3 regions of the Bacillus sp. EA-CB0995 genome follow, and region 2 is predicted to be linked to each of the others. Evidence: riboswitches for the same ligand, from Rfam matches in the RefSeq annotation. Region 2 holds a riboswitch; each other region holds the start of a gene.
The links. Region 2 has a riboswitch for S-adenosylmethionine ahead of ACEWFJ_RS22290 (MetQ/NlpA family ABC transporter substrate-binding protein). Riboswitches for the same ligand answer to the same signal wherever they lie in the genome.

Region 1 (9,932 bases), 1.0 Mb from region 2:
GATGTAGCCTCAATACCATTTTTTCCTGGTAAATTAATATCCATTAAGATACAATCAGGTCTGCACTCTTCCACTTTCTTTAATACCTCATCCCCGGAAACAGCTTCTCCAACTACTCGCATATCAGATTCGAGTTCCAATATACTTCGAATTCCATCACGCAAAACAGTATGATCATCCACTACTAATATTCGAATCATGATACTCCTCCCCCATTTCTGAATCTGGAATTAGCAATGTGATTTCTGTGCCTTTTCCTGCTGAACTATCAATCTGAAGGGCAGCCCCTAGCTGTTCAGCCTGTTCATTCATATGTAATATACCATAATGCGGCTCATTCTTTGCTTTAATCATAGATTCAAAAAGGGAAAAGCCAATTCCATTATCCTTCACTTTCAAAAGTACATGTTCCCGTTGATAACTGAGTAAAACGTCAACTTTGTCTGCCTTTGCATGCTTTACAATGTTCTGCAAGCTCTCCTGCAAAGTATCGAAGATGACTCGTTCTTTCGTAAAACTAAGTTTTCGAGAACGGCCTCTTTCATGATATGTAATAGCTAGATTATATTCTTGTTTTAAGGATTGAATTTTATTTGTAATTGCTTGTTTTAGCCCTAACCTTTGTGTTGGATATGGCTTTAAAGCATAAATAGAATAACGAACTTCCCCTAAACTTTTCCGTAATTTTTTTATGCTTGTATCTACCACTTGCTGCATGTCCTTTGGTCGATCTGCGTACTTTTTCTGAGCTGACTCCATCTGGAATATCACTCCGGCCAATGCTTGTGCGATTCCATCGTGAATTTCACGAGCAATTCGATTTCTTTCTTCCAAAATCGTTCTTTTTTCTTGTTCAGAGACAAGTGTCCGTGTTTTAAGCAAGCTGCCCAATTGATTGGCAAACGTAGCTAAAGTCTGTACATCTTCAGTAATAAAGCTCGCACTTCTGCTTTTCCCTGCTACAAACATTCCAACCAATTCATGATTTACTTTAAGAGGTAAATATACAAGAGAGCGCATCGTATTTTCAAACACTTCATCTCCCGGAGCCATACCTGTTTTCCAATCCGTAACAACAACAGTTTCAGATATCTCTTCAAACTTCGTATACAGGTCAGAATAATCAGAAATATCACGGTGCACTTTTCCATCCTTTAATAAAAGTGTCCAGTTTTCCTCATCTTTTGCCCATAAAACATATGCCTGTATTCCTAGGAATCCTTTCAGTGATTGTTTCATTTGCTGTAAGTTTCCGGCGGATAACCCATGACTTAATTCCGTCGTAATGGAAAAAAGCTTATATAAGCGTTCTTTTTCCACCCGTATTTGTCTAACGAAAGAGCTAATAATACAGATTGCCACAAGCGGGAAGAAGAAGAACAGAACCATAATTTCATCCATCACTCCGCGATATCGGTAATCTAAAATATGTATAAGCGAGGAGTAAAATAAACAAAAACTCACACTCAATAATACTAATATATTTTTTTACGCCACTCTTCTAGCGGATATGGCTGAGGAAGAAGTATGATTAAAAGATCGTAAAAAATGCTGTTAAAAAAGCAAAGAAACACGCTGAATAAAAATAAGCTTATGAATTTTTCATATAAAACTGAGAGATTCATCCCAGAAATAAAAAGAGAGAGACATTCGCTGGAAAGCCAGTCTGCTAATATAATACTAAGAGCAAGCTGAGCACAATTAAATAGTGTCCTTTGCATAGGTAAGCGGCGAAGCAAATGGATACATAACATCACACATACACAAGAAACAACAGTTATATGTATTCCAAACTGCCAATTCATTACATAAATGAGCGTAAGACTTAGTGTGATTCCCCCTCTCCAAATACGGATAGGAAAATACTCAGTAATTCCCATAAACATAATTAACACCAAAAGCAGTATGAGATGAGAAGGCATTTTACTTAAAAATAAGGAAATGATAACAGCAATCACACCAAGAAAAGAAATAGAATAAATATAAAAACTAGCTACTTGTTCTCTCATAGAAGTAAAGTCTATCTTTTTCAAAACGATCCCTCCCCCAAAATCTATTATCATCATTATCTAACAAAAAACCGGCACTGGCAAAATGAGAATGTTCCCATTAGCCAATCACCGGTTGTCCACTGTTCCTTAGAAGGGGTGGTACAATATTAGTATAAAACGAGCCTCCTTATTTGACTATCCATCAAATGTTATAATTGTAAATATATTCTATTCTAATCATATAGAACTAAAGATGTATATGAATCAACTTCATAATTGTTTCTTTACCAGTAAAAGATAATGCCTTGGATCCAATTTGTTCATATAATTTGTACTGCTGAAAGTAATTTGGGCCATAAATAAGCTTCATATCAGAATCATGCAACATACTCATATTTTAAGTGCGTATTAAAAAAAATGAGGTGATTTTTTCATGAATAATCAGCCAATGTACTTTCCGCATGTAAATTATAATCAACAGCCGTATTATCAACACCCAGATTATCCACAACCAGGTTATCAACCATTCGAGGACACAAGGGAAATCGACGATGATGTCTATCGTCCCGACGATGCTGAAGATGCTCCAACAACCCCACCACCGGCACAAGCACCAGCAGCACCAGCAGCATTTTCTTCTCCTATACAAGCGTTTCAAATACGATCAGCGATGTGTAATTGTTTAGGTAGATGGGGATTTATTGGTTTAAGAGGACAAGGACCTTTTGGTAGAGATTTTTGGTTTTATACAACTGAAGTTAGACAAAACGGAGTATCCGGATATATTTGGCAATCAGGACGTCGACGAAAAGTAAGCTATCGGTATGCACAAATTAGAAACTTTATGTGTGTCTCTTAACGGAAATAACAGACCAACTATTTGAAAAGAAGAGGAGAAGTCCTCTTCTTTTTATATTCATTTCACTTGTAGCATACATAAAGTGAAACTTCCATCAGTGGGGATTTTACGGGCAGTTATCCCTCACCTATCTTCCTCGTCTCTCTTTGAATCTTGAGGTGGAGGTCTTACTGCCCGTTAATGCGGGATAAATTTTACGCTATTCAAATTCAAACATTAATATTATGATGAACTTAACTAATTCGAAAGAAGTTGAGAAATATGAAAACAATATGTTTAAGAAACGGAAAAGAAGTAATTATAAGAGAGGCTTTACAAAAAGACGCTCAATCTATGATTGATTTTTATAATGTAGTCGGCGGCGAAACTGATTTTCTTTCATTCGGGAAAAATGAGTTCAGTATGTCTTTAAATGATTATGAAAAATTCATAGAATCTACTGGAGCAGATAATAGTTCCATCATCTTACTAGCAACAATGGATGATGAAATCATAAGCATCGCATCTATTACCTCGAGTCCAAAAGCTAGAACAAAACACGTAGGAACACTAGGGATCGTAATTGCAGAAGAGTACTGCGGATTCGGTTTAGGTAGAATACTGATGGACGAGCTTATCGAGTGGGCAAAATTAAATGGGACTACGAAGAGAATACATCTCGTAACGAGAGAAGATAATGCTAGAGCAATAGAATTATATAAGAAAGTTGGCTTTAAGGAAGAAGGATTATTACAACAAGATACGTATATAAATGGTGTTTATTATAATACTCTTATTATGGGCTTGATGATTTAGATACCTATATAACGTAAAACTTCCATCAGTGGGGCTTTTCTTCATCCCCCACTGATGTTTAGTCATTCGCTTTACGCTTCAGTACTCCCTAACGATTTCATATTCTCTCTCATCAACCTTATAATGCTCTCATAATACGAATGTTCATGCTGAACAAAGTTACTTTTATCTACAGCCTTATGGATTAAAACTTTTTCCCCGGCTTCATTCACTTCGAATCCTTCCACTGTAATTTCATTCATTTCTCCTAACCAAAGTTCAGAGAAACTATTAAATTCAGTTTTAACAATGCCTGATACTTCTTCTATTTGCAGCTTATATTCATCCATTGGTTTTTTATTTTCATATAAAAAAACGTGAGCTAATTCTTTATCAATAAAATCTCCTATTGTAACGCAATAATCGATAATACCTAATGACACTAATTCATCAAACGAGACATCAATCCCTACTTCTTCCTTCACCTCTCGGATTCCATCATATACCGTTTCGTGTGCCAATATATGCCCAGCAGCTGTAATGTCTAACAGATTCGGATAATCCTTTTTTGTCTCACTACGAATTTGAAAGTGAACATAATCTACTCCGTTTTCTCTACTTATAAACCAACACTGAAACGTCTCATGCCAATGCCCCAGTTTATGTACCTCTTCACGGGTTGCTACTCCTATTGGATTTCTATGATCATCAAATATTTTCAGTAATTCGTTCTCCATGATAGCTTCTCCCCTTCCCCATTCACTTCCTATTCTGTAATTGGCTATATTCTTCTTTTGTATTCACATTAAGAAATAACTCTTTCGACAGCTGTGATTCTTCTGCCGTCACATACTGGACATTACACTGAGATAATAGCCCCTGCATACTTCTCTTACCTTCTTTTAATAACTGTTCTATTTTTCCTTTTACCTTGTGATGATATAGCGCTAAAAGTGGTTGTTTCCGTCCTTCAACTAGTGGAACAATTGCTTCATATGTTTCGTCTGCTCGTTCGATGAATGTCATCGCCCATGCTTTCGAAATATTTGGTGTGTCACACGGTGCAACAATATACCAATCTGCATCTACAAATTCCATGCCTGTTAATAAACCGGCAAGCGGACCGTTTCCTTTATACAGCGCAATATCTTCTACAACTGGTACATACAGTATATGCGAGAGCTCATTTGTAATCGCTGGATGGCTAATCACAACAATGTCTGTAACAACTTCTTTCAATGCTTCTATACTATGTTCAATAAATGTTTTTCCGCACCAAGTTACTAATGCTTTCGGTTCTCCAAAACGACTGGACTGTCCGCCGGCTAATACAATTCCTGCAATTTTCACTGGCGATGCAACTCAAATGTAATGTGTCCAAGCTCTGGTAAAATTAATTTCTTCATCGCAAGGCGAACCGCACCTGTTGATCCTGGCATAGAAAAGACAACTTTCCGTCCAATTGTCCCGCCAATTGCCCTGCTTAACATCGCCGCGCTTCCGATATCTTCTAAATAACTAATCATCCGAAATAGTTCTCCAAAGCCTACAATTTCTTTATCAAGCAACGCTTCCACTGCTTCAATTGTGACATCACGTTTTGTAATTCCTGTACCGCCGTTTGTTAACACAACATCTACATCTTCTTGCTGGCAGCCTGCTAACACAGCTTGCTGAATACTTTCTTTATCGTCTTTTACAATTTCATAAGCCGTTACTTGATGATTTGCTTCTATTAATAACTCTTTTAATAACTGTCCGCTTTTATCTGTTTCTTCTGTACGTGTATCCGAAATCGTTATGATTTTACAACGAACCTGTGCCGGTGCTTGTTTTTTATGTTCTGTGACGCTCATTGTCATTCGCTCCTTCTTCTGAACTATCTAAATTTTATCATATATGATGCAGCAACAAAAAAATGTGCGGCATGTCACACATTTTTATAGAAAAAATATCTCACTTCCGAATTCTTCCTTATAATAGAAATATAGGGATTTTCAAAAGGGAGGAATTTCATATGGATACAATGCGAAAATTAACGACACTATTTATCTTACTTTTCGTCGCTTCCATTAGCGCCGGCATGGCACTAAAAGACGCTGTACCTTACGCAGTCATTGGCGGTTTTGGATGTGCAACAATCTTTTTACTTTGCAGTGCATACTGCTTCGGAAAATCCCGTTCACAGAGGGGGCAATAATTGATGTTCGGTAAAAAATCAGCTATGTGTACATCATGCGGAAAGGAAATTGCGGTACACGAACGTTCTTGGATTTACATGCAATATCCGCCAAGCGGCATAACAAATATTCAAAAGTATATTGAACTAGGCGGAGAAGTGTATTGTACTTCCTGCGTTGGGAAGTTAGAAAAACAGGAAAGTAATTAAATAAAAAAAGCCTTGCACGTGTGTGCAAAGCTTTTTTCTTCCTATATTATAGACCAGCTTGCTCTTTTAAAGCTTCAGCTTTGTCTGTACGCTCCCAAGAAAGATCTACATCAGTACGTCCGAAGTGGCCGTATGCTGCTGTTTGTTTGTAAATTGGGCGACGTAAGTCTAGCATTTTGATGATACCAGCTGGGCGAAGATCGAAGTTGCTGCGGATTAGTTCTACTAATACTTCTTCAGATACTTTTCCAGTGCCGAATGTATCAACAGAGATAGATACTGGTTTCGCTACGCCGATTGCGTATGCAAGTTGTACTTCTGCTTTGTCAGCAAGACCTGCTGCTACGATGTTTTTCGCAACGTAACGAGCTGCGTATGCTGCAGAGCGGTCAACTTTTGTTGCATCCTTACCAGAGAATGCACCGCCGCCGTGACGAGCGTATCCACCGTAAGTATCTACGATAATTTTACGACCTGTTAAGCCAGCATCCCCTTGTGGTCCACCGATAACGAAGCGGCCAGTTGGGTTAATGAAGAATTTTGTTTCTTCATCGATTAACTCAGCTGGTACAACTGGTTTAATTACAAATTCTTTTAAGTTGCGATCGATTTGTTCCCAAGTAATCTCTGGGTGATGTTGCGTAGAAATTACAATTGTATCAACGCGAACTGGCTTACCGTTTTCATCGTACTCAACTGTTACTTGTGTTTTACCGTCTGGACGTAAGTATGGTAATGTATCATCTTTACGAACTTCTGTTAAACGACGAGCTAATTTATGAGCAAGAGAGATTGGAAGCGGCATTAATTCTTTTGTTTCATTACATGCGAAACCAAACATTAAACCTTGGTCGCCTGCACCGATTGCTTCGATCTCTTCGTCAGTCATTTGACCTTCGCGTGCTTCTAACGCTTTGTCAACACCCATTGCGATGTCAGCAGACTGCTCATCGATAGATGTTAAAACTGCACAAGTTTCTGAATCGAAACCGTATTTTGCACGAGTATAACCAATTCCTTTAATTGTTTCACGAACGATTTTTGGAATATCTACATAAGTAGAAGTCGTAATTTCTCCTGCTACCAATACTAAACCAGTTGTTACTGTTGTTTCACAAGCTACACGTGCGTTTGCATCTTTTGCTAAGATTGCATCTAAAATTGAATCAGAAATTTGGTCACTAATTTTATCTGGATGTCCTTCAGTTACAGACTCAGATGTGAACAGATGACGTTTTTTTGTCATGTGGTAAACCTCCCGACAGTAAATGTATATATTGTACGGAACTCATCCTTAATTTGCCACAAACTGCGACATTCATGTATTCTCCCACAAGCGCAAAATAAAAACCTTTCCTATATATAGAGGAAAGGTTGTATTCGCTACTTGCATACTGCTTTTTGCCCTTCGCTCTTATCGCTCGAGACATTACATCTCGCACAGGTTTAAGCACCTATTCACTTGAACTTGTCGTACATACAAGTGAGGTTGCCGGGCTTCATCGGGCCTGTCCCTCCGCCAGCTCGGGATAAGAGAGTATCCGTCCTCAACTATACTAAAGAAATGCTTTTCATTTGTCAATCCATATACACATATTCCTATAAGTTTTTAACGACAGAAATTTATGGAAAAAAATAATATAATAACACAAACAAAAATAAATAAATAGTATACATTATTTATATGATTGTGTTATACTCTTAATGGGGATTACGAGAATATTTATAAATTAAACAAAGGATGGTATATAAAATATGAGTACTGTGAATGTCCAAATTGGATTACATGAGTTATTAAACGGAAGCAATGCACAGGTTCAATTGAGCGTTCCACAATTAACGGAAAAAGTATTAATGAGAAATGAAGGACGATTAACTTCTACTGGCGCTGTTTCTGTTTCAACAGGAAAATATACAGGACGTTCTCCGAAAGATAAATTTATTGTAGACGAAGCATCTGTTACGGACAAAATCGCTTGGGGTTCGGTAAACCAACCGATTTCTGAAGAGCATTTTAATAAATTATATACAAAAGTATTAGAATACTTAAAAGAAAAAGAAGAACTATTCGTATTTAAAGGATTTGCAGGAGCAGACCGCAACTACCGTCTTCCTCTTCAAGTTATTAATGAATATGCATGGCATAACTTATTCGCACATCAATTATTCATTCGCCCAACTGAGGAAGAATTAAAAAATCATGATTCACAGTTCACAATTGTATCTGCACCAAACTTTAAAGCAGATCCAGAAGTTGACGGCACGAACTCAGAAACATTTATTATCGTTTCATTTGAAAAGCGTATCGTGTTAATCGGCGGTACAGAGTACGCTGGTGAAATGAAAAAATCAATCTTCTCTATCATGAACTACTTACTTCCAGAACAAGATATTTTTTCTATGCACTGCTCTGCAAACGTAGGTGAAGAAGGCGATGTCGCTTTATTCTTCGGTTTATCTGGAACAGGTAAAACAACATTATCTGCTGATCCAAACCGCAAATTAATTGGTGATGACGAGCATGGTTGGTCTGATAACGGTGTATTCAATATTGAAGGCGGTTGCTATGCAAAATGTGTGAACTTATCTCGCGAGAAAGAGCCACAAATCTTTGATGCGATTAAATTCGGCTCTGTTTTAGAAAACGTTGTGCTTGATGATCATACACGCATTGCAAATTATGATGACACTGCATTAACAGAAAATACACGTGCAGCTTATCCAATTGATGCAATTGATAACATCGTATTACCTAGCGTTGCAGGTCATCCAAATACAATCATTTTCTTAACTGCTGATGCATTTGGCGTATTGCCTCCAATCAGCAAATTAACGAAAGAGCAAGCTATGTACCATTTCTTAAGTGGTTACACGAGTAAACTGGCAGGAACTGAGCGCGGTATTACTTCACCGCAAGCAACATTCTCAACATGCTTCGGTTCTCCATTCTTACCGCTTGATGCATCTCGCTATGCAGAAATGCTTGGAGAAAAAGTCGAGAAGCACGATGCTAAAGTATTCTTAGTGAACACTGGCTGGACTGGCGGCGAATACGGCGTTGGAAAACGTATGAACTTAGGTCATACACGCGCAATGGTGCAAGCTGCATTAAACGGCGAGTTAGATAGCGCTGAAACAGCGAAACATGATATCTTTGGTCTTGAAGTACCACTTCATGTTCCTGGTGTACCTGATGAAGTATTAATGCCAGAACAAACATGGACTGATAAAGAAGCTTACAAAGCAAAAGCAACTGAGCTTGCGAATAAGTTCAAAGAAAACTTCAAGAAATTTGATAACGTTTCTGAAACAATTGTAAAACTTGGCGGTCCAATCGCTTAAACCCGACTTTACTTTGAAATATCCTAAATCATGTGAATAAGTATGTTGTTATTGCAAGAAAACAAGTACTCACCGACAAAGCCCACGTTTTCTTGTGATAGCACATGCTTACATATAAAAGAGGCCTACGATTCATTTCGTAAGCCTCTTTCCTATTTGCAAACATTTTTGACGATTTCTAAAAAATCAGCTATCAACCTTACAAAATATGGATATAATATATAAGTACACGGTAAAGGAGGGACTTCCATTGCTCTTCTTTTTAATCGCTCTTATTCATTTTGTTATCCCAGCTCTTGTTGGCTTAACATTATATTGGTACACACCTAAGCATAGTATTTTTTATGCGGTCCTCAGCGTTCTTCTCACAGGTATGATTCTTATTAGCTTTTTCCGCTTACCTTTCCTCAACTGGATTCCATTTATTACAGCTATTTTGTATCTTATTTTCTTACCTAAAATAAAAAAATAAGAAAGCAGATTTGATCTGCTTTCTTATTTTGATATATTTTCTTTTACGAGTAATGTTTGATTAGCTTTTTTAGATTTTACAAGCCACAAACCAACAAAAATAACA
Region 2 (9,932 bases):
AAAAAAATATCGAGAAAATGGAAAAACTCTTTCTGGAGATTTGATGGTGTTAGGGATTCAAAGTGCTATCGGTGTTAATGAAGTAAATGCTTCATTAGGGGCTATTTGTGCAACTCCAACAGCAGGTGCGAGTGGGACGATTCCGGGAGTCCTATTTAGTATTAAAGATACGTTGCAGTTAAGTCATGAAGATATGGTCCATTTTCTATTCACTTCATCTTTATTTGGAATGATAGTCGCAAATAATGCTTGTATTTCCGGAGCGTACGGAGGATGTCAAGCTGAAGTAGGCAGTGCCTCAGCAATGGCGGCTGCAGCAGCGGTCGAAGCTGCCGGAGGAACGCCACAGCAATCTTCTGAAGCTTTCTCAACCGCATTACAAAATTTACTCGGTTTAGTTTGTGATCCGGTCGCTGGTTTGGTAGAAATTCCTTGTGTAAAGAGAAACGCCATTGGAACGGCAAATGCTTTAGCAGCAGCGGACATCGCATTAGCCGGCGTAAACAATATCATCAATGCTGACGAAGTTATTGAAGCGATGTATAGAGTTGGAAGACAGATGCCTCGCGAATTAAGAGAGACCGGTTTAGGCGGAATTGCAGCCACACCTACAGGGATTGCCATTAAAAGTAAAATTTTTGGAGAGAAACAATTAAATAAATAAACAGTTATTGGAAACATTGTGAAATAGTTAACAATTCTATTCTCTATTGTTCTCCTAAGGATGTCTGTATATTAAGAGCCATTATTACTAAAATATACTACTATACAATTAAAAGTATGCTAATATACAATTGAAATGCTTTGTAAACGCTAACAAATCCATCAGGTTGGACACACGATGTGGCGCACCTTGTAAGTGTAAGCAATTCGTTTTTCAAGAATGGTCTATATTCCTAGGCCTTAAAAAGAGACGTAAGAATAGGATACAAGGAGGAATTATTATATGAATGGGAATACTGCAAAAAAAATAGAATTTCAAGCTGAAAATACTGCAGTAAAAAATGAGAAATATCCAGACCCTAAAAAGTGGCATAAACAGGATACTACCTGGGCATTGAGCCTTTTTGGAACAGCAATTGGAGCAGGAGTACTCTTTTTACCTATTAATGCAGGTTCAGGTGGTTTATTATCATTACTGTTAATTACCATACTTGCATATCCTGTTATGTATTACTCACATAGGGCGCTTGCTAAAATGATATACGCTTCCAATTCTGCTGAAGAGGGGATTACAGGTACAATAAGAGAGTATTTCGGAAATAAGGCAAGTAAAATTTTTAACATAGTATATTTCGTCTCAATTTATACTATTGTGCTGATGTATTCGGTTGCACTTACAAATACTGCAAGTAGCTTTATCGTGAATCAATTGCACATGCAGGAGCCTCCAAGGGCCATTTTATCGCTTGTATTAGTACTCGGTCTTATAGCTATATTAAATTTTGGTCAAGATATCACTGTAAAGATAATGAGCATGCTAGTATATCCTTTCATAGCTTCTCTACTTTTTATCGCAATATCTTTGATTCCACAGTGGAATACGTCAATGCTTAGTTTTTCAAGTGTTTCTACTGCTTCAACAGGCACAGGATATTTTGGAACGATATTGATGATACTACCAATCATAGTATTCTCGTTCAATCATTCGCCTATGATTTCATCATTTGTTATGAAACAGAGAGCAACCTATGGAATAGAAGCTACTGATGCCAAATGTGCTCAAATACAAAAAGCTTGTTATATCATGACATTCGCTGTTGTTATGTTCTTTGTTTGGAGCAGTACATTGAGTTTAACTCCAGCTGATCTTATAAAAGCAAAAGAAGAGAACTTATCAATTCTATCATATCTTGCTAATGAGCTTAATTCGCCTGTCATCACTATTGCAGCTCCTATCATTGCTTTTATGGCTATAACAAAGTCCTTCCTTGGCCATTATATAGGAGCATATGAGGTAATGCGTGACATGATTATCAAGGTCGGTAAAACACGCGGAAAAAATATGGGAGAAAAAACAGTTAAGACAATAATCCTTACTTTTGTCGTATTAACATGCTGGTATGTTGCTTATGCAAATCCAAGTATTCTTGGAATCATTGATGCCCTTAGTGGTCCGTTAGTTGCTGCTATCTTATGTCTATTACCAATGTATGCGATCCATAAAGTACCAGTACTAGCTAAATACAAAGGGAAAGCGAGCAATGTATTTGTCATTATTATAGGTGTACTTACTGTCCTAGCAAGTATTAGATCACTATTCTAATTCACTATTGTTGGTTCTGGTGCAAAAATAGTGGGATATGAAAAAAGAACGAAAGATACCTAGCGGAATTGAATTTTATGTTGTTAAACCAAAGAGATCATGGATAAGATATATCTGTTTTTGGACAGACTTCTCACCTTGGGAAGTTTGTCCTTTTTTGATTATATGCATAACTTCTATTCCAGCAATCACTTTTTTAGCTGTTTGCAATGATTTTAATCCAAGCATATTGGGGTGCCACTCCATGTCCATCAAGCTAATATTTTGAAGTATCCCCAAAACGAAAATTTTATATCACTACAACAGTTATTTATGAGAATTTAGTGCATTTTTTTCGTTTTGGGGAACAACCAATTTCTTAAGTTGATGGGTATGTAAGGTGACCCCTATTTAAGAAAACATCTTGTCAATCCAATTATAAATCGCATACAATTTTCCTATTTTGAACGCCACCTTAAATAAAACAACGCCTGCCCCTACTAAAGCAAATGCAATCATTTTCCCTTTATTTTTTACTTTCGGCTTTTTTTCCATTCTATATTCCCTCTTTATATCTTTTTATCTTTATTAAGTGATACAAATTCCCTTATTAATCAAACGTTTGTTTAATACATTTCACAAGGCTTTGCCACAACTAATCAAACGTTTGTTTAAATTTCAAAATAAGAAATGCGCCCTTTCAGACGCATTTCCATATTAACTTCAATCGCCACCACAACTTCCGCCATCTCCACCATCTCCACCAAAAGAACTATCGCAATCTCCTGAACTCTCACTAGGTCCTGCGAAAAAAATGGTGTAGCAGTATACGTTGTACTATCCGTTGCATCAGACTTATATTGTTTTCGTGCCCGCTTTCTTTCACTAGATACAATTACTTTTACAATAATCCAAAATAGTATAATAAAAAGCGCAGCACCTACTAATATTTCCATTTTAAATCCCCCTTTCACTATTCAACCATTTGTAGAATACGATTTATATTCTCCAAAGAAATGAAACGAGATTCTCGTACTATTTCTTTTCCACCGTGAAATAGTAAAACAGTTGGTGCAGTAAACACTAAATATTGCCCTGAAATTTCCCTCATATCCTCTAATGAAACAACAATTCTTTCCACATTCGAATGATGTTCAAGTAATCGTGTTATTTTTTCGAGCATAACGTCGCATACACCGCAATCTTCAGTTTTAATAAATAGTAGTAATAATGGCTGTTGTTCAATATATGCTGTTAGTTCTTCTATATTTGAGAATTGTTTCATACAAATCCCTCTTTCTTACATGAATTTTTGAAATATCTTTTTACGATATATGCCAAATACTGATGTTTCTTTTAATTTACGCCTTTCTAGCATTTGCTGAAAACGAAGCTATTTTGCAGTTAATTCTTCTTGTAATTGCCTTCTTTCTGCTTCATCGTGACAGCAAGCAATCAGATCTTCAATTTTTAACGCATCTTTTTGTAACTCCATTTCTTCAGGAATCATGCCAGCATTTTTTAAAATTTTATAACTTATGCGAAGCTCTTCTGGTATCATTGACAAATCCTTTAATTCAAGAGGCTTTCCTTTGTCATGTATCAGCATTTATATAGATATGTTAAAAACTTCATGTGCCGTGGCTTCATTATCATCATACGGAAATATATGTAATTCCGTCAATAATACAAGCTATTTTTATATGATTCATACACGCAAAATGGATTTATAAAGTGAAACTTTCATCAAGTAGGATTTCTTCATCCCCCGCCTATTTTCTTCACTTTCTCTGCATCTTGAGGTTGGGCTCTTACTGCTCAAAAGTAGCGAGATAAATGTAAAACGGTCGTTTTTTCTAATATTTGAAACTCTAATTATCTTAACTGGAACAAAGAAAACGGCGCTCTTGCACAAAAGAGGCACCGTTTTTACATTTTCTATTAATCTTTTTTTAATTTCCTAGCAATCCCATTTCCAAGAGACTGCAATCCTTGTACGAGGATAATTAAAATTAGAACGGTCGCATACATCACTTCTGGTTCATAACGCAAATGCCCAAAGCGATATGCTAAATCACCAAGTCCACCTGCTCCAACAAGTCCTGCCATTGCAGTTGCACCAATTAATCCGATCGTCGCAATCGTTAAACCTAGAACTAAAGATGGCCTTGCTTCCCTAACCATCACATACCAAATTATTTTTCGAGTCGAGATTCCCATCGCTTTATAGGCTTCTAATACCCCTCGATCAACTTCAAGTAATGCTGTTTCCATAAGGCGTGCAATATAAGGTGCTGTAAATACGACAAGTGGTACAATTACTCCTTTTACTCCAATTGTTGTCCCAACAATGAATTTTGTAAAAGGTAAAATAAAAAATAGTAGAATAATAAACGGAATAGACCGAATGATATTAATCACTGTATTAAGAATCGGATATATGATTTTATTCTCTAGTTGCCCGCCGGGACGTGTTAACACAAGTGCTACACCAAGCGGAAGCGCAATGATAATTGAAATAAAAAGAGCAATGCTTGTCATTTGAAATGTTTGAATCGTTGCTTCCCATATTACTTCACTCCATTCACCCAAAAAGGACTTGCTGGTCATGTTCTTTTCCGCCCCCTTCTACAATAATTCCCTGTTCTTGTAAAAATGATAATGCCCTATGTACTTCTGTTGTTTCTCCTTTCATATGAACAACTAATTTTCCATACGCCTCATGCTTCAGCTGGGTGATGTTCCCCGATAGAATATTGGGATACACATTAAAGCGCTTTGTCGCAACAGCAAGTGCTGGCTCACCAGATGAATTTCCAATAAACGATAACGTAACGATTTCACCATTCTTTTGTAATTCAACCTGTAATACGTTAGGGATTTTTGAAGCAAATGAACTGTTTACAAACTTTTTAGTTGTGTCATGCTGCGGATTCGTAAATATATCTCTTACCTTACCGCTTTCTACAATACTACCGTTTTCCATTACTGCTACGCGATCACAAATGCGCTGAATAACATTCATTTCATGCGTAATCAGTAAAATCGTAATCCCAATCTTCTCATTAATTTCTAAAAGCAAATCTAAAATAGATTCTGTTGTTTCCGGATCTAATGCACTTGTTGCTTCATCACTTAGTAATACTTCTGGTTCATGAGATAAAGCGCGGGCAATCGCAACCCGTTGTTTTTGTCCCCCTGAAAGCTCATTCGGATACGCATCTTTTTTTCAAACAATCCAACAATGCGCAAATATTTTTCTGTCCTATGTTGAATCTCAGCTTTTGTAATTCCTGTAAGTCGAAGTGGAAGTGCTATATTTTCATATACAGTTGCTGTTTTTAATAAATTAAACCCTTGAAAAATCATGCCAATTTTTTGCCTTGCCTGTGCAAGCTCATTTGAAGGTAAAGATGTTAAATCTTTTCCATTTATAAGAACATGACCAGTCGTCGGTCTTTCTAATAAATTGACGCAGCGGATTAACGTACTTTTCCCAGCACCGCTATATCCAATAACTCCAAATATTTCTCCTTTTTTCACAGTAAGCGATGTATCTTTAAGTGCTTCTACTTTCCCTTTTTCTGTTTCAAATATTTTAGATACATTCTGTAATTCGATCATACACTTCATCTCCTACCACGATGGCAATACAGCTCCATCAAATTTTTTCTCAATAAATTCTTTCACTTCTGGTGATTGGTAAGCTTTCTTAAACTGCTTTACGACTGCATCATCTTTATTATCTGAACGAACAACAACCCAGTTTACATATGGCGAATCTTTTCCTTCACGGAAAATAGAATCTTTTGCTGGATGTAGCTTTGCACCCATTGCAAAATTTGTATTAATGGCAGCTGCTTTTACTTCACTTAACTGTGTTGGCAACTGAGATGCTTCTAGTTCAACAATTTTTAAGTTTTTAGGATTCTCCACTACATCTTTCGCTGTTGCCTTCTCTGTTGCTTTCGGATCAACTTTTAATACACCCGCTTTCTCAAACAATTTCAAAGCGCGTAATTCATTTGTCGGATCATTTGGTACAGCAATTGCATCCCCTTCTTTTAAATCTTTCACATCTTTCACTTGCTTTGAGTAGATTCCCATTGGAAACGTTACTGTTGAAAATACTTCTGTTAACTTCATTTTGCGTTCTTCTTTAAATACATCTAAATATGATTTCGTTTGAAAGCTATTTAGATCAATGTCTTTTTCATCTAACGATACATTGGGCATTACATAATCATTGAACACTTTAATCTCCACTTGTAAATGATCTTTTGCAGCTACTTCTTTTACTTTCTCCAAGATTTGTTCATGCGGCCCGCCGGTTACGCCAACAGTAATTTTCTTCTCATCTAATGCCTTAGCATCTTTTGTTGAATTTAAGCTGCATGCCCCTAGTAACAATACAGCTCCGCTTACAATACTTAACAATAATTTCTTCATCTCAGTTCCTCCTTAGTTTCTATCTTTTTGACAAAATAAAAACACCTCTCTAAAGTTAAGAGAGGTGTCCTATATATAAAAGTAGCTTCCTCTCTTATCTTCCAAAACGATAATCGTTTTGCTGGAATTAGCACCTGAACTTACCGTTTCGTAAGTTTGGTTGCCGGGCTTCATCGGGCCAGTCCCTCCGCCTCTCTGGATAAGAGTATCGGTATAAAGTTGTCAAAAACTATGTACCTTATACTAAATCTTGTAAAACATTTTGTCAACATACTTTTCTGAATTTTTTTTATTATCGAACTATAAAGTGAAACTTCCCCCAGTGGGGGCTTACCGCCCAAAAATAGCGGGATAAAGGAGCTATACGCTCCTTTGATATCCCTTATTTTATCTCTTTACACCACCCCTGCACATGCCATACTTGCGTCACCCATTCTTCATAAAAATCTGGCTCATGAGAAACAAGTAAAACCGTTCCTTCATATTGCATAAGGGCTTCCTTAAGTGCTTCTTTTGCTCGAACATCTAAATGGTTAGTTGGTTCATCTAAAACGAGTATATTACTTTCTGTTAACATCAATTCACATAAACGTACTTTTGTTTGTTCTCCACCACTTAATGAGCAAAGCCGCTGCCCAATATGTTCTTCTGTTAAACCGCACCTTGCTAGGGCCTGCCGAATTTCTTTTTGAGTCATATCAGGTCGCAATGACCATATTTCCTCAATTGGTGTTTGTTCTGAAGCAAATTCTTCTTGTGCAAAATAAGCTGGATTTACTCGCTCTCCTATTTTCACAATACCACTTAAAGGCTGCAAATGTCCCAATAGTGTTTTTAACATTGTTGTTTTCCCAATACCGTTATAGCCGACGATGGCAATTTTTTCACCACGCTTTACCTGTAAATCAATTGGCGGGAATAAGGGCGCTGTGTAGCCAATTTGCATATCCTTTGCCTCTAAAATCCGGCTCACAGGATCACAGTAAACATGAAACATAAAACGTGGCTGCAGTGCAGAAGTTGGTTTTCCGATTTTGTTTATTTTTTCTAATACTTTTTCGCGGCTTTTTGCCTGTCTTGCTTTACGAATTTTATTCTTTTGAATAAAGTCCTTTAACTTTCCAATTTCTCTTTGCTGCCTATCATATGCCACTTGTAATTGCTGTTTATTTTGTTCATGGTTTTTTATAAATGTTTGATAATTACCTATATAACGTTTCATTCCTTTATGTTCTAAATGATAAATTACATTGGTAATTTCATTTAAAAACCTTTCATCATGCGAAACCACAATGTAAGCATGTTCGTAATTTTTCAAATACCCCATAAGCCATTCAATATGAACGTTATCGAGATAGTTTGTTGGTTCATCAAGTAATAAAACATGCGGTTCTTCTAATAATAATTTTCCTAATAATAGTTTTGTTCGTTGGCCGCCGCTTAGTTTTTCCACCTCACGCTCCATGCCAAGTGCTAAAATCCCTAATCCCGCAGCAACTTCCTCTATTTTTGCATCAATATGATAAAAATCAGAATGCTCTAGTATACTTTGTAACTCTCCGTATTGTACTAACAATTGTTCAAGGTTATCTCCTGCTGTTGCCATTTTCTCCGCTACTTGCCGCATATTATGCTCGATATCATACAAATGTACAAAGGCACTTTGTAAATATTTCATAATGGTTGTTCCAGCTTGTAAATCAATATGTTGCTGTAAAAAACCAATATTTACATGAGGAAACCATTCAACCTTTCCTGCATCAGGAAGTAACTCTCCTGCTAATATACGCAGTAATGTGGATTTCCCTGCTCCGTTGCTCCCTACAAGGCCAACACGCTCACCTCGAAGTAAGCGAACACAAATATTTTGAAAGATTATTTTATCCCCGTACATATGGGTAACATTTTCAACTGATAGCATACTCATTTTACTCTCTCCTTTTCGCTTCACGTACAAAGCCAAACGGGAGAACAGCGTGATAAAGTGAAACTTCCATCAGTGGGGGTTTTCTTCATCCCCCACTGATGGTTAGTTGAACCAATCGGGCTTTTACGGGCAGTTATCCCCCCACCTATCTTCTTCGATTCTCTCTCAATCTTGAGGTGGGGGATCTTACTGCCCGTTAATGCGGGATAAAAACAATATTCAATTAGCTGAACATAAAAATGGGTAAGGCGAACACACCTTACCCATTACAATTTATTATCGTAAGAAAGGAATAAGGTTCTTTATCTACTGTCTTCCGGTCGGCTTTTAATCAAAAATTGGGCATACTTCTCCCTTATCAAGCCAAAACCATTTGAAGAACAGTTGATAAAGTCATCTTATCCTTTCACTCCTTTTGAAATCATTATTTTCTCATAATAATAGTATAAACAAAGCTCTTATATCATATTCTTCCTTTTTCTTTTTGTTCCTGCACTCAAAAGAAAAAACTCTTAACAAATTAGATTTGTTAAGAGTTTTTTTCGTCTATTTCCTCATATAAGGAGCCAATATTTTTAATATCTCTGTTTTATCTTCTTTTAGTTCTTCAGAGGTTAACATGTCCATTGTTCTAGGGCGCGGCAAGTTCACCTTGACTTCTCCAACAATTGTTGATGGTTGCTGTGACATAATGAAGACACGATCTGATAACAAAATAGCTTCATCTAAATCATGTGTGACCATAATAATAGTTTGCTTTCCTTTTTGCCACGATTCTAGCAGCCAGCTATGAACTTCCATTTTTGTAAATGCATCTAATTTCCCAAAGGGCTCATCAAGCAGCATAATTGGTTTATCACATAAATACGTACGTAAAAAACTAACACGTTGCCGCATTCCACCAGATAAAGCATCTGGGTAATGATTTGCATATTCATCAAGTCCAAATTGCCTTAGCGCATCCATACCAGCTTCTAAACGTTTTCTTTTTGGCTGTCCTTCAATTTCTAAAGGTAACACAATATTATGAAGAGCAGAACGCCACGGAAGCAGAAGATCTTGCTGCGGCATATAGCTAACAATCTCCCGATTCATAACGGATTGATTTTCGTAAAGTACATCTCCCTCATTTGCTCCTTCAATTCCAGCAATAATGTTTAATAAGGTACTTTTTCCGCAACCACTTGGTCCAACAAAGGAAACAAACTCTCCATCCTGAATTGAGACGTTCATATGCTCTAGCACTGTTTTCCCATCAAATGTTTTCGTAACGTCTTTTACTAGTAATCCGCTCATTTTTCGCTTGGAAGG
Region 3 (9,932 bases), 2.1 Mb from region 2:
ATATAACCTTGAGAAAATAGATTCTATTACAGGATATACTTTTAGTTTACTTGCATTAGATACAAAAAAATATGACGTGCCAGCTGATGCGAAATGGAACCGCGATACATTAGTAAATGCAATTTTAAAATCACAGCATACAGATGGCGGCTGGGCGTATATGGGGAAATTAGAGGAACCAAGTGATGCTGATGTAACTGGCATGGTTTTCTCAGCATTAGCACCATATCAAGATCAAGCGGAAGTAAAGCAAGCATTAGATAAAGCGAAGCAATATTTAGCGAGTATACAGACCGATAAAGGTGGATTTACATCCGGCGGTGTAGAAAATGCCAACAGTGTAGCAGAAGTTGTTCTTGGGCTTACAGCAGCTGGCATAGATCCAACAAGTACTACATATACAAAAAATAATCATAATGCGGTTCAAAATTTACTATCTTATCAATTAGAGAATGGTGGATTTAAATGGTTGGCAAACGATACTGAGGAAGATAGTATGGCAACTGAGCAAGCGATGTTAGCACTTGTTCAGTATAAGAACTATTTAAATGGTAAAGGGTCTATTTTCGATTGGACAAACGCTTCAACACCAACCAATGAAGGGGATAACTCAACGGAAGAGCCGAAGCAACCAACTGGTGATGAGCAATCTGTAACAGAGGAACCTCAAAAACAAGCGGATAAACAGTCAATTGTAGCTGTAGAAGATCAAGCTGAACAAAAGGAAGCGAAAGTAGAAAAACATAGTTTACCAGAAACAGGTATGTCTCGATTAAATACTGCTATGCCAGTTGCATTTGGCGTACTGTGCATTGGCGCTGCATATGTATTATGGAGAAGAAAAGCGGCTTGACAAAATTAGGAGCAAATATTTGCTCCTAATTTTATTGCGAAAGGTGTGAGAAATTATGAAAATGCTGAAATGGCTTGTGTTGTTTGTTTTCTCATTTAGTTTAATCACTGGGTGTAGTCAAAATGAGGTAAAGACAGATAAAAAGACAGACGCAAAACAAACAGAGCAAAAAGATGAAAAGAAACAGGAACAGCAATCTTCAGAAGAACAGAAACAAGAACAGAAACAAGAAGAGAAATCTCAAGAAGAAAAAGCTGCAGATTCAAAATCTATCGAACAAAATCCAGCGCAAAAACAAAACGTAGAACAATCACAAAATCAAGAGCAAAAAGCACAGTCTCAAGAAAAATCTAAAGTTGTAAATGAGCCGAAAGAAACGCCGAAGCAGGAAAATGTACAACAAACAGCTGAAAACCAACAGTCTGTACAGGGTCATTCTGAAGGGACTCCTTCACCGGTACAACCTGCTCCAGAGCCAAAAACGGAATCACAACCACAACAAGAGGTAAAGACGGTTACGATATCCGTACGTGATGATCAAAGTACGATCTTAGGGGGAACGGAAGTAGAACTTCAAGAGGGAGATACTGTTTTTAAGGTATTAGCTCGTACAATGAAGCAAAAAGGGATTCAAATGGAAGCTAGTGGATCTGGAAGTAGCGTATATGTTCGCGGGATAAATAACTTATATGAAAAAGATAAAGGCGACCTAAGTGGTTGGATGTATAGTGTAAATGGAGTTAATGCCAATATAAGTGCGGGCAAGTATAAAGTGAAACAAGGAGATAAAATTGAATGGTTTTATGCGTTAGATTATAGGAAGGAAAATCGGTAACAAGTAATGAGATTAGCGTTTTCTTCTATGCATCCACTTGTCAATTTTTTGTATTATGTAGGGGTGATTATACTATGTATGGTATGTCTTCACCCTGTTTTTTTAATTGGTGCAATTTGTATGATTCTTATATTAAATATTATACAAGGTAATGGAGAAAAATTGAGAAAAATGTTGCCTAGTATACTTCTATTCGCTTTTATTATTATGATAGCTAATCCGTTATTAACACATCGAGGCAGTACGATTTTATTTTATATTGGTTATAATCCAATTACATTAGAAGCTGTAACATATGGATGCACAATGGCGTTATCGTTGGTTGGTATTATGTTTACGTTTACTTCTTATAATGAAATGATATCGAGTCATAAGTTTTTATATTTATTTTCCCGTATTTCTCCGAAAGTAGCATTGCTTACAATGATTACAGTTCGCTTCGTACCTTTATTTATGAGACGTCTCACCAATATTACACTTGTGCAAAAGACAAAAGGAGTTCAAGTGGATGCGGGTTCTCTGAAAGAAAGGGCACAGAACGGCATGAAGCTTTTGCAAGTATTATTAGTTTGTTCATTAGAAGAAGCCCTTCAAACCGCTGATTCTATGCAGGCACGAGGATTTGGAGTGACAAAACGAAGTACATATATTCGATACCGTATGGAACATAGAGATTGGCTTGTCCTTACTTTGTTAGTAATTTTATTTGTATATTGCCTTTTCGGAGTAAGTATAGGATATGGTGTTTTAACGATTTATCCAAAAGTAGAATCACTCCTTTTGCAACAAAATGATCTGTTTTTGTTTATTCCATTTCTAATGTATATAAGTCTACCAATTTTAGTAGAAGGGAGGGAGTGGTTATGGTGGCGCATGCAGAAATAAAACAACTTTCATTTACATATTCAGACGAGGAGTCTGCCGCTTTATGTAATGTATCTTTATCGGTTTCCCATGGAGAATTTGTCGTGTTAGCAGGACGTTCTGGTTGCGGCAAGACGACGTTATTAAAACATTTCAAAAAAGAACTTCTCCCAATTGGAATGAGAGAAGGCAGCATGTATTATGATGGAGAATCTTTACATACAATACCAGACTTATTATCGGCTCAAGAAATTGGCATGGTGTTTCAAAACCCAGAGAATCAGCTTGTGATGGATACTGTTATTCAAGAACTTGCATTTTCTCTTGAGAATGTCGGCTATGAAACAACGGTCATTCAAAAAGAATTGCTGAATTAATCAGTTTTTTAGGGTTTCAAGATATGTTGCATCAATCTGTACATACGTTATCTGGAGGGCAAAAGCAGCTTGTAAATTTAGCTGCTGTACTTGTTTTACAGCCTAAATTGTTGCTATTAGATGAACCGACAGCACAGCTAGATCCAATTGCAGCAAAAGATTTTTTAGGACTATTGAAACGAATTCATGAAGAATTAGGAATTACAATCATTATGAGTGAACATCGTTTAGACGAAGTGGTTCCTCTGGCAGACCGAATCGTTTTTATGGATGAAGGTACAATTGTTTATGATGGAAATCCAAGTGAAGTAATTCTAGAAATGTGGAAAGTAGAAGAGTTTCGTCCATATATCCCGCAAATTCCACGTTTGTTTTTAGAATGGAAGGCTGAACACGTTCCGTTTACAGTACGTGATGCACAGAAACAAATTTCCTCTATTTTAAATGAATTTCAGTATGATATACCATCGCAGCATACAGAAAAGGTACATGTATTATTACAAGCAAAACACGTTTCATTTCAATATGAAAAGCATGGACCGTTTATTTTGCAGGATTTGATGCTGACGGTTAAACAGGGACAATGGACAGCGCTTGTTGGGAAAAATGGTACTGGGAAATCAACGTTATTAACGCTTTTAGCAGGATTACATAAGTGTCGCAGAGGAAAAGTAGTTTGGGAAGGAAAGCCCATTCATAAAACGGAAGTGAAAGAGCGCTTTAAAAAATCGGTTATGTTTCGCAGCACCCTTACTACCATTTTACACATGATACTGTTTGGGACGAGCTTTTTATCCGTGCGCAACAATTATATAAAAGAGAAGCGAATGAAAAAGTAGAAGAAATGCTTCGGAAGTTTTCAATCTTGCATATTCGTAATCGCCATCCGCATGATTGTAGCGGCGGAGAACAGCAATTAATTGCTCTTTGTACAGTGTTATTGTCAAAGCCAAATCTATTATTACTAGACGAACCGACAAAGGGATTAGATCCAGGGAAGAAAGAACAGCTGGGCAAGTTGTTTCAGCAATTACAAAGAGAAGGAACGACGATTGTTATGGCGACGCATGATATTGAATTTGCAGCGAAATATGTAGATAACTGTATCATGTTATTTGATGGGAAAATTATTATGGAAGACACACCGGCACGTTTTTTTAGTGAGAACTTTTTTATACAACATCTGTTAATCGTTTTATTCGTAAACAACTGCCGTATGCTTTAACATGGGAGGATGTGTTTGAGGCGTGTCCAAAAGATATGCTGGTATAGTTGTAGTCGTTTTTTTAGTGTTGATTATTACACTTATATTTACGTCTTTTGTGACGGATCAATATTATATATGGTGCAGTCTGTTCCTTTTAATTGTGATTATGTTGCCATTTTATGTGCGTTTTGAGAAAAAAGCTTTTGTTTCGCGTGAAATTGTACTTGTAGCTGTCCTAGCGGCAATTGCTGCGATTAGCCGCGTTCCATTTTCTATCATTCCGAGTGTACAACCAACTTCGTTTGTTATTATTGTATCAGCAATTGTATTTGGTAGTGAGACAGGTTTTCTTATCGGTGCAACAGCTGCGTTAGTTTCTAATATATTCCTAGGACAAGGACCTTGGACCCCATGGCAAATGTTTTGCTGGGGTATGATGGGTTTTTCAGCAGGACTGCTGCGTCATACGTGGATGATGAAAACATTATGGGGAAGAGTTCTTTTTGGATTTATTGCAGGATTTGCTTTTAACTGGATTATGAATTTATGGTTTCTTATTGGTTTTTTGAAAGAACTAACATGGGATACTTTTATAAAGGCATACATTACAAGTTTTTATTTTGATCTTGCACATGCGCTTTCAAATGTATTTTTTCTTTTGGTGTTTAGCACATCTTGGATTAAAATATTGGCACGCTTTAAGAAGAAGTACGGTATATTAGAATAAGAGAATGCAATATACGTTTTCTCAAGTAAATAGAGAATAAATTTTTTTATAAGGCATAAATATATACTGTAGGATCGCGACTTACATATTCGTTCGCCTTTTGAGACACTTCTTACATGATGTAAGGGGTGTCTTTTTTATTTATAAGTAAGTGTATTTCTAATTAACTATTTAGGTATTAGAATCCAATTCATACTTTGTTTCTCATACTATGGTACTACACTCATAGATAGAAAGATGATACAACAGATGGATGTTGCAATAATGATATATCTATATACTGGTAGTGATAAAGAGAGTGATATTTCAGATTTCCCCTTTTGTATATAAATTCCCTATCGGAAAATTGAGTAAAAACAAGGTGGGAGATGCGTGATAACTGTTGGCTTGGCATAATCGCTGCAACTAATTAACGTATGGGGAAAACGCCCATTTCCAGCAGTTGGAATTTATTGCATTAGTACGAAGAAGGGATGTAAAACATGATAAAGAGTATATATGAAACACATTTACATGTAAGGGATTTAGAGAGAGCAGTTGATTTTTACCAAAATAAACTTGGATTAAAGCTAGCGAGAAAATCACCTGAAAGGAAAGTGGCCTTTTTTTGGATAGGAGAAGATAGACGACAAATGCTGGGATTATGGGAAGTGCCAACAGATGCTTATATTCAGCTCAATCATTTCGCTTTCGAGGTAGAATTGAATTTCTTAAAACAGTCCAAAATATGGCTGGAAGAGAGAGGGATAGAAGTGATTGGAAGCCAAGGAAAAGGGAATCAAGAACCCATTGTCCAAAGCTGGATGCCGGCAGCGAGTGTTTACTTTCTCGATTATGATGGAAATAAGCTGGAGTTTATTTCTTTATTATCAGATGAACCAAATGACCTTGGATATGTACCATACTTAAGTGAGTGGGAAAAAGAAGTTGCTAATCGAAACGTTTAAAAACAAAATTCTAATGGTGTAGAATTTAAAAATATGGAGCTACGGTGTTATAAAATTACTTTTCTATGAATCAATTGGCGAGTTCAATAGGGTTGATCCTTTCTTTAGCATGTTTAACCCACAAAATGTTTAATTATAGACAAAGTTTCCTCAGAAACAGCAGGATTGATTATATATAATAAACATTGAGAATGATTTTCGAAGTTGAGGTGTCTATATGATAAAGCCAGTGATTCCAAAACAACATGGTGCATGGGCGATGCTTCTTATCCCATTTTTGCTTAGTGCTTTAATTGGCAAAGCGACATGGCAGCACATACCACTTTTTTTAGCATGGCTATTTGTCTATCTAGCAACATATCCCTTTTTGATGTATATGAAACAAAAGCGACAAAAACGCTATTTACACTGGACGCTCATTTATTTTAGTCTTGCTATTTTGTTTGGTATAGTTCCACTTACATACGAATGGCGTATTCTTTTTTTGCAATATATATGCTTCCATTATTTTTTGTAAACATTTTTTTTGCGTGTCAAAAGAATGAGCGAGCACTACTGAATGATGTTAGTGCTATTATCGTTTTTTGTATTGGCGGAATGATCAGTTATTATTTCACAATGAAAACAATTGATGAAACAGCATGGCTAATCGCACTTGTTTCATTTTTATACTTTCTGGGAAGCACGTTCTATGTGAAAACGATGATTCGAGAAAAGAAAAATCCAACATATCGTTGGATTTCATGGGGATACCATTTATCACTTGTAGTTGGTACGTTCATTGTGTCTCCTTGGTTTGTCATTGCGTTTATTCCAAGTTGCATTCGCGCTATTGTGTTATATGGTAAAAAAGTAACTGTTTTAAAAGTTGGTGTGTGGGAAATCGTCAATTCAGTTTATTTTTTCATTGCTACTACAGTATTATTTCAATTTAAGGGTTGATATTAAATTAATGAATAAAAAGTAAGCATGATTCATACGTGCTTACTTTTTATTGTTAGGAATTGTTTATCTCGCATTAACGGGCAGTAAGTCCCCCACCTCAAGATTTTGAGAAGATTGAAGAAAGTAGGTGGGGGATAACTGCCCGTAAAAGCCCGATTGGTTCAACTAACCATCAGTGGAGGATGAAAAAACCCCCACTGATGGAAATTTCACTTTATTCTTGAGATAAAATATTTGCCGTACTATCGCACTGTTGCAGCGCATGTTGGACAGCTTGTAAAGATTGTTCAATACGTTGACGATTATCTGATTTCTCGACTGTTTGCAAGGCGCTTTGTAAACAGTTTTTTGCTTCATGTAAAGCTTGGCAAGAATCTTGAACATGACCACGTGCATTTTTTTGCATGATTGCACCTCCTTTGGTCTATACATTTGTAGTATGAGCAAAACGAAACAAAATATAATAGTTTTCAAAAAATGAATCCTGATAATTCTTATAAGAATTGACTTTTTTGGTTATATTCGTTATAGTGAGGGTTAAAGTGAATATTTTCTTATCCAGAGAGGTGGAGGGACTGGCCCGATGAAACCCAGCAACCGCAATGCAGGTGCTAATTCCAGCAGAACATTTTTGTTCTGAAAGATAAGAAGGAAGAGATATGTTCCGCTTCTTCTTATCGAAGAGGTTTTTTATTGCAAAAAAACCGATAATGAAAGATGGACAACGAGAAGAAAGGAGTGGACATAGCTGTGACAATCGAGAAATATATTACATTGCGAAGTGCAATTTACGAATATATGGAAGAACAAGAAGAGCCGATTACGTTATTGGATATTCAAGAGTATATTGCTTCTGAACATAAAGGGAAATTTGCGAAAAAGATGCTTCAGCAATTTTATTTATTACGGTTACTTGATGAATTAAAACTGGATGGGAAAATTACTTTAGCAGAGCCACACAAATATATAGATGATAAGGGGATTTACTACATAGTAAAAGAGAGAAGAGGGAGTTGATCTCTCTTTTTTTATGTTATAATTTATTTGAAAATTCACTCACTTTTGAGGTATGTAGATAAAAAGACTGTACTATGCAGTCTTTTTACAAGGAAATGGTGCTGAGTGTGTAGTGTTCAAAAATTAAATGTGCCCCGAAAGATGGGCGTTCTCGGCTAACAAATAAAAAAGACACCATCGCCGAATAGGTGTCATTGCTTTTGTAAAAGGGGCTTGCCCTTTGACATATATTAGAATAGCATGTGAATCCAATAAAAGTCAAAAGGAAATTTAAGGAAAGGTGTTGTTTACAATGAACATATTGATTGTATACGCGCATCCAAACCCGTCAAGTTTCAACGCTGCTATTTTGAAACATGTGGAACAAGGATTACAAAAAACAAGTCACTCTGTAGCCGTTCTTGATTTGTATAAGGAACAATTTAATCCTGTTCTAACCTTTAACGAGACAAAAAAGAGAAGAGATTTAGTGCATGAGGAAGAAACAGGGGAATATAGGGAATTAGTTGCAGAGGCAGATTACTTCATTTTTATTTACCCAGTTTGGTGGTGGAGTATGCCGGCGATATTAAAGGGATTTATTGACCGAGTATTTGTTTCAGGTTTTGCTTACAAATATGAAGGGATAATGCCTAAAGGATTACTTACAGGAAAACAAGCATGGGTGATTTATACACTAGATTCTCCTTTATGGTACGCTGCACTTTTATACCGATCAGCTGAATGGATTGTAATGAAGAAAGGAATATTATACTTTTGTGGGATACGTAACATAAAGCGTTCTGTATTTCAATCTGTGAAAAATAGTAAACAAGAAAAAAGAGAGAAATGGCTGCAAAAGATATATGAGAAGGCGGCAAAATTATGAAAAATAAGGAACAGATTTATAAAATTATGAGTGTATGTAAAAGAGAAGATGATTTGTTTTATTCTTATCTTTCTTGTTTATTTAGGATAAAAGAGAATAGCAAGCAATTTTCTAAAGTTAAACAAGAAGTGCGGGAAGAGTATCTTATAAGAGGTATTTGTGAGAGAGAAGTAGACATTTTAGTAGAACAAAACCAACAAGTTGCAGATTTGTATATACCTAAGTTGCTTCGATGGGAATTTTTACAGGCAAACGTCTATTATATAGAAGACTTGTGTTCGATGGTATTTCAGTTAGAACCTTTGTGTTTCTCAGAAGAACAATGGGAAAATGTAATTACGATCATAGAGAAAGAGCTGCCATAAGACAGCTCTTTTTGTAACAAAAACTTCGAAAGTTAAAGCCTAATTGGAGGTTCTTTTTTGTAAGTGTTTTGCAATTTGTAAATACATATCACTATATGCGGATTGTATTTCTCCGTTATGATTAGCATTTGATGAAAAATGAACGATAACCATATTTGCAGTTGGATCAATATATAAGCATTGTCCATAACTCCCAAGTACTTCGAAGGCATCATGTTCATTATGGGGAATCCACCATTGATTATGATAAGAATATGCTTCACCATCTCCAACTGGAAGTTCGTATTTTTTAATATTCTTAATTTCATCAATGATAGAAGAAGAAATAATTTGCTTTCCGTCATATACGCCATTGTCCACAATCATTTTTCCGAACCTTGCCATATCTCGAGCGGTTGCATTTAATCCTGCGCTGGCTTGTTCTACCCCTGTTTCATCAACAACATAATAAGCATCCTCTTCTGCTCCAATTTGTGACCAAAAATGTTCACTTACCATGTCTGCTAGGGATTTTCCTGTCACAGTACGAATCACCCATCCAAGCGTTTCGGCGGAACCGTTATCATATGAAAAATTCTCTCCAGGAGCAGCAGTTTCGTTTGCTTCTAGTAACATGTCATAAATTTTTAACGGTCCATCATAGTTTTTGCCGCGAGGAAGAAGATTACTCGCTAAATATAATTGTGCATCTTGATTAGCTAATCCAGCTTGTTTAAAGCCATGAGTTGGGTATTTTACTGAAACCTGCATATCTAGTAGTTGCTGAATTGTTGCCTTTCCAAATGGTGTTCCTTGTAATTCTTTTACGTAAGTTTCTGCAGTTATATCGGGCTGTAGCTTTCCTTCTTCAATGAGTGTGCTAATGAGAAACCCTGTAAATACTTTTGATAACGAAGCCATACCGTGTGGTTCATTTTCTTTATATCC

Region 1: another riboswitch for S-adenosylmethionine. It lies ahead of metK (methionine adenosyltransferase); the one in region 2 lies ahead of ACEWFJ_RS22290 (MetQ/NlpA family ABC transporter substrate-binding protein).
Region 3: another riboswitch for S-adenosylmethionine. It lies ahead of ACEWFJ_RS11805 (hypothetical protein); the one in region 2 lies ahead of ACEWFJ_RS22290 (MetQ/NlpA family ABC transporter substrate-binding protein).

Annotation. Positions count from the first base shown of each region.
Region 1 covers NZ_CP169269.1:895,781-905,712, reverse strand. Annotated here, with positions in the region: gene ACEWFJ_RS04855 (response regulator) at 1-200, opposite strand, end outside; partial or broken gene ACEWFJ_RS04850 (GAF domain-containing sensor histidine kinase) at 175-2,033, opposite strand; gene ACEWFJ_RS04845 (hypothetical protein) at 2,425-2,850, shown strand; gene ACEWFJ_RS04840 (GNAT family N-acetyltransferase) at 3,112-3,645, shown strand; gene ACEWFJ_RS04835 (NUDIX hydrolase) at 3,717-4,361, opposite strand; gene mobA (molybdenum cofactor guanylyltransferase) at 4,384-4,974, opposite strand; gene ACEWFJ_RS04825 (MogA/MoaB family molybdenum cofactor biosynthesis protein) at 4,971-5,480, opposite strand; gene ACEWFJ_RS04820 (hypothetical protein) at 5,642-5,824, shown strand; gene ACEWFJ_RS04815 (hypothetical protein) at 5,828-6,013, shown strand; gene metK (methionine adenosyltransferase) at 6,060-7,259, opposite strand; SAM riboswitch class I at 7,425-7,549, opposite strand; gene pckA (phosphoenolpyruvate carboxykinase (ATP)) at 7,769-9,355, shown strand; gene ACEWFJ_RS04800 (hypothetical protein) at 9,606-9,827, shown strand; gene ACEWFJ_RS04795 (DMT family transporter) at 9,851-9,932, opposite strand, start outside.
Region 2 covers NZ_CP169269.1:4,334,143-4,344,074, forward strand. Annotated here, with positions in the region: gene sdaAA (L-serine ammonia-lyase, iron-sulfur-dependent, subunit alpha) at 1-664, shown strand, start outside; gene ACEWFJ_RS22250 (amino acid permease) at 947-2,266, shown strand; partial or broken gene ACEWFJ_RS22255 (IS6 family transposase) at 2,342-2,497, opposite strand; gene ACEWFJ_RS22260 (histidine kinase) at 2,657-2,800, opposite strand; gene ACEWFJ_RS22265 (hypothetical protein) at 2,917-3,201, opposite strand; gene ACEWFJ_RS22270 (thioredoxin family protein) at 3,219-3,530, opposite strand; partial or broken gene ACEWFJ_RS22275 (DnaJ family domain-containing protein) at 3,546-3,848, opposite strand; gene ACEWFJ_RS22280 (methionine ABC transporter permease) at 4,187-4,855, opposite strand; partial or broken gene ACEWFJ_RS22285 (methionine ABC transporter ATP-binding protein) at 4,830-5,869, opposite strand; gene ACEWFJ_RS22290 (MetQ/NlpA family ABC transporter substrate-binding protein) at 5,882-6,694, opposite strand; SAM riboswitch class I at 6,786-6,900, opposite strand; gene ACEWFJ_RS22295 (ABC-F family ATP-binding cassette domain-containing protein) at 7,077-8,621, opposite strand; gene ACEWFJ_RS22300 (ABC transporter ATP-binding protein) at 9,168-9,917, opposite strand; gene ACEWFJ_RS22305 (ABC transporter substrate-binding protein) at 9,914-9,932, opposite strand, start outside.
Region 3 covers NZ_CP169269.1:2,264,195-2,274,126, forward strand. Annotated here, with positions in the region: gene ACEWFJ_RS11765 (DUF4430 domain-containing protein) at 1-853, shown strand, start outside; gene ACEWFJ_RS11770 (DUF4430 domain-containing protein) at 909-1,688, shown strand; gene ACEWFJ_RS11775 (energy-coupling factor transporter transmembrane component T) at 1,695-2,573, shown strand; partial or broken gene ACEWFJ_RS11780 (ABC transporter ATP-binding protein) at 2,552-4,201, shown strand; gene ACEWFJ_RS11785 (ECF transporter S component) at 4,177-4,863, shown strand; gene ACEWFJ_RS11790 (VOC family protein) at 5,346-5,810, shown strand; partial or broken gene ACEWFJ_RS11795 (YwiC-like family protein) at 6,031-6,752, shown strand; gene ACEWFJ_RS11800 (hypothetical protein) at 6,970-7,161, opposite strand; SAM riboswitch class I at 7,307-7,405, shown strand; gene ACEWFJ_RS11805 (hypothetical protein) at 7,473-7,772, shown strand; gene ACEWFJ_RS11810 (NAD(P)H-dependent oxidoreductase) at 8,065-8,640, shown strand; gene ACEWFJ_RS11815 (hypothetical protein) at 8,637-9,005, shown strand; partial or broken gene ACEWFJ_RS11820 (serine hydrolase domain-containing protein) at 9,045-9,932, opposite strand, start outside.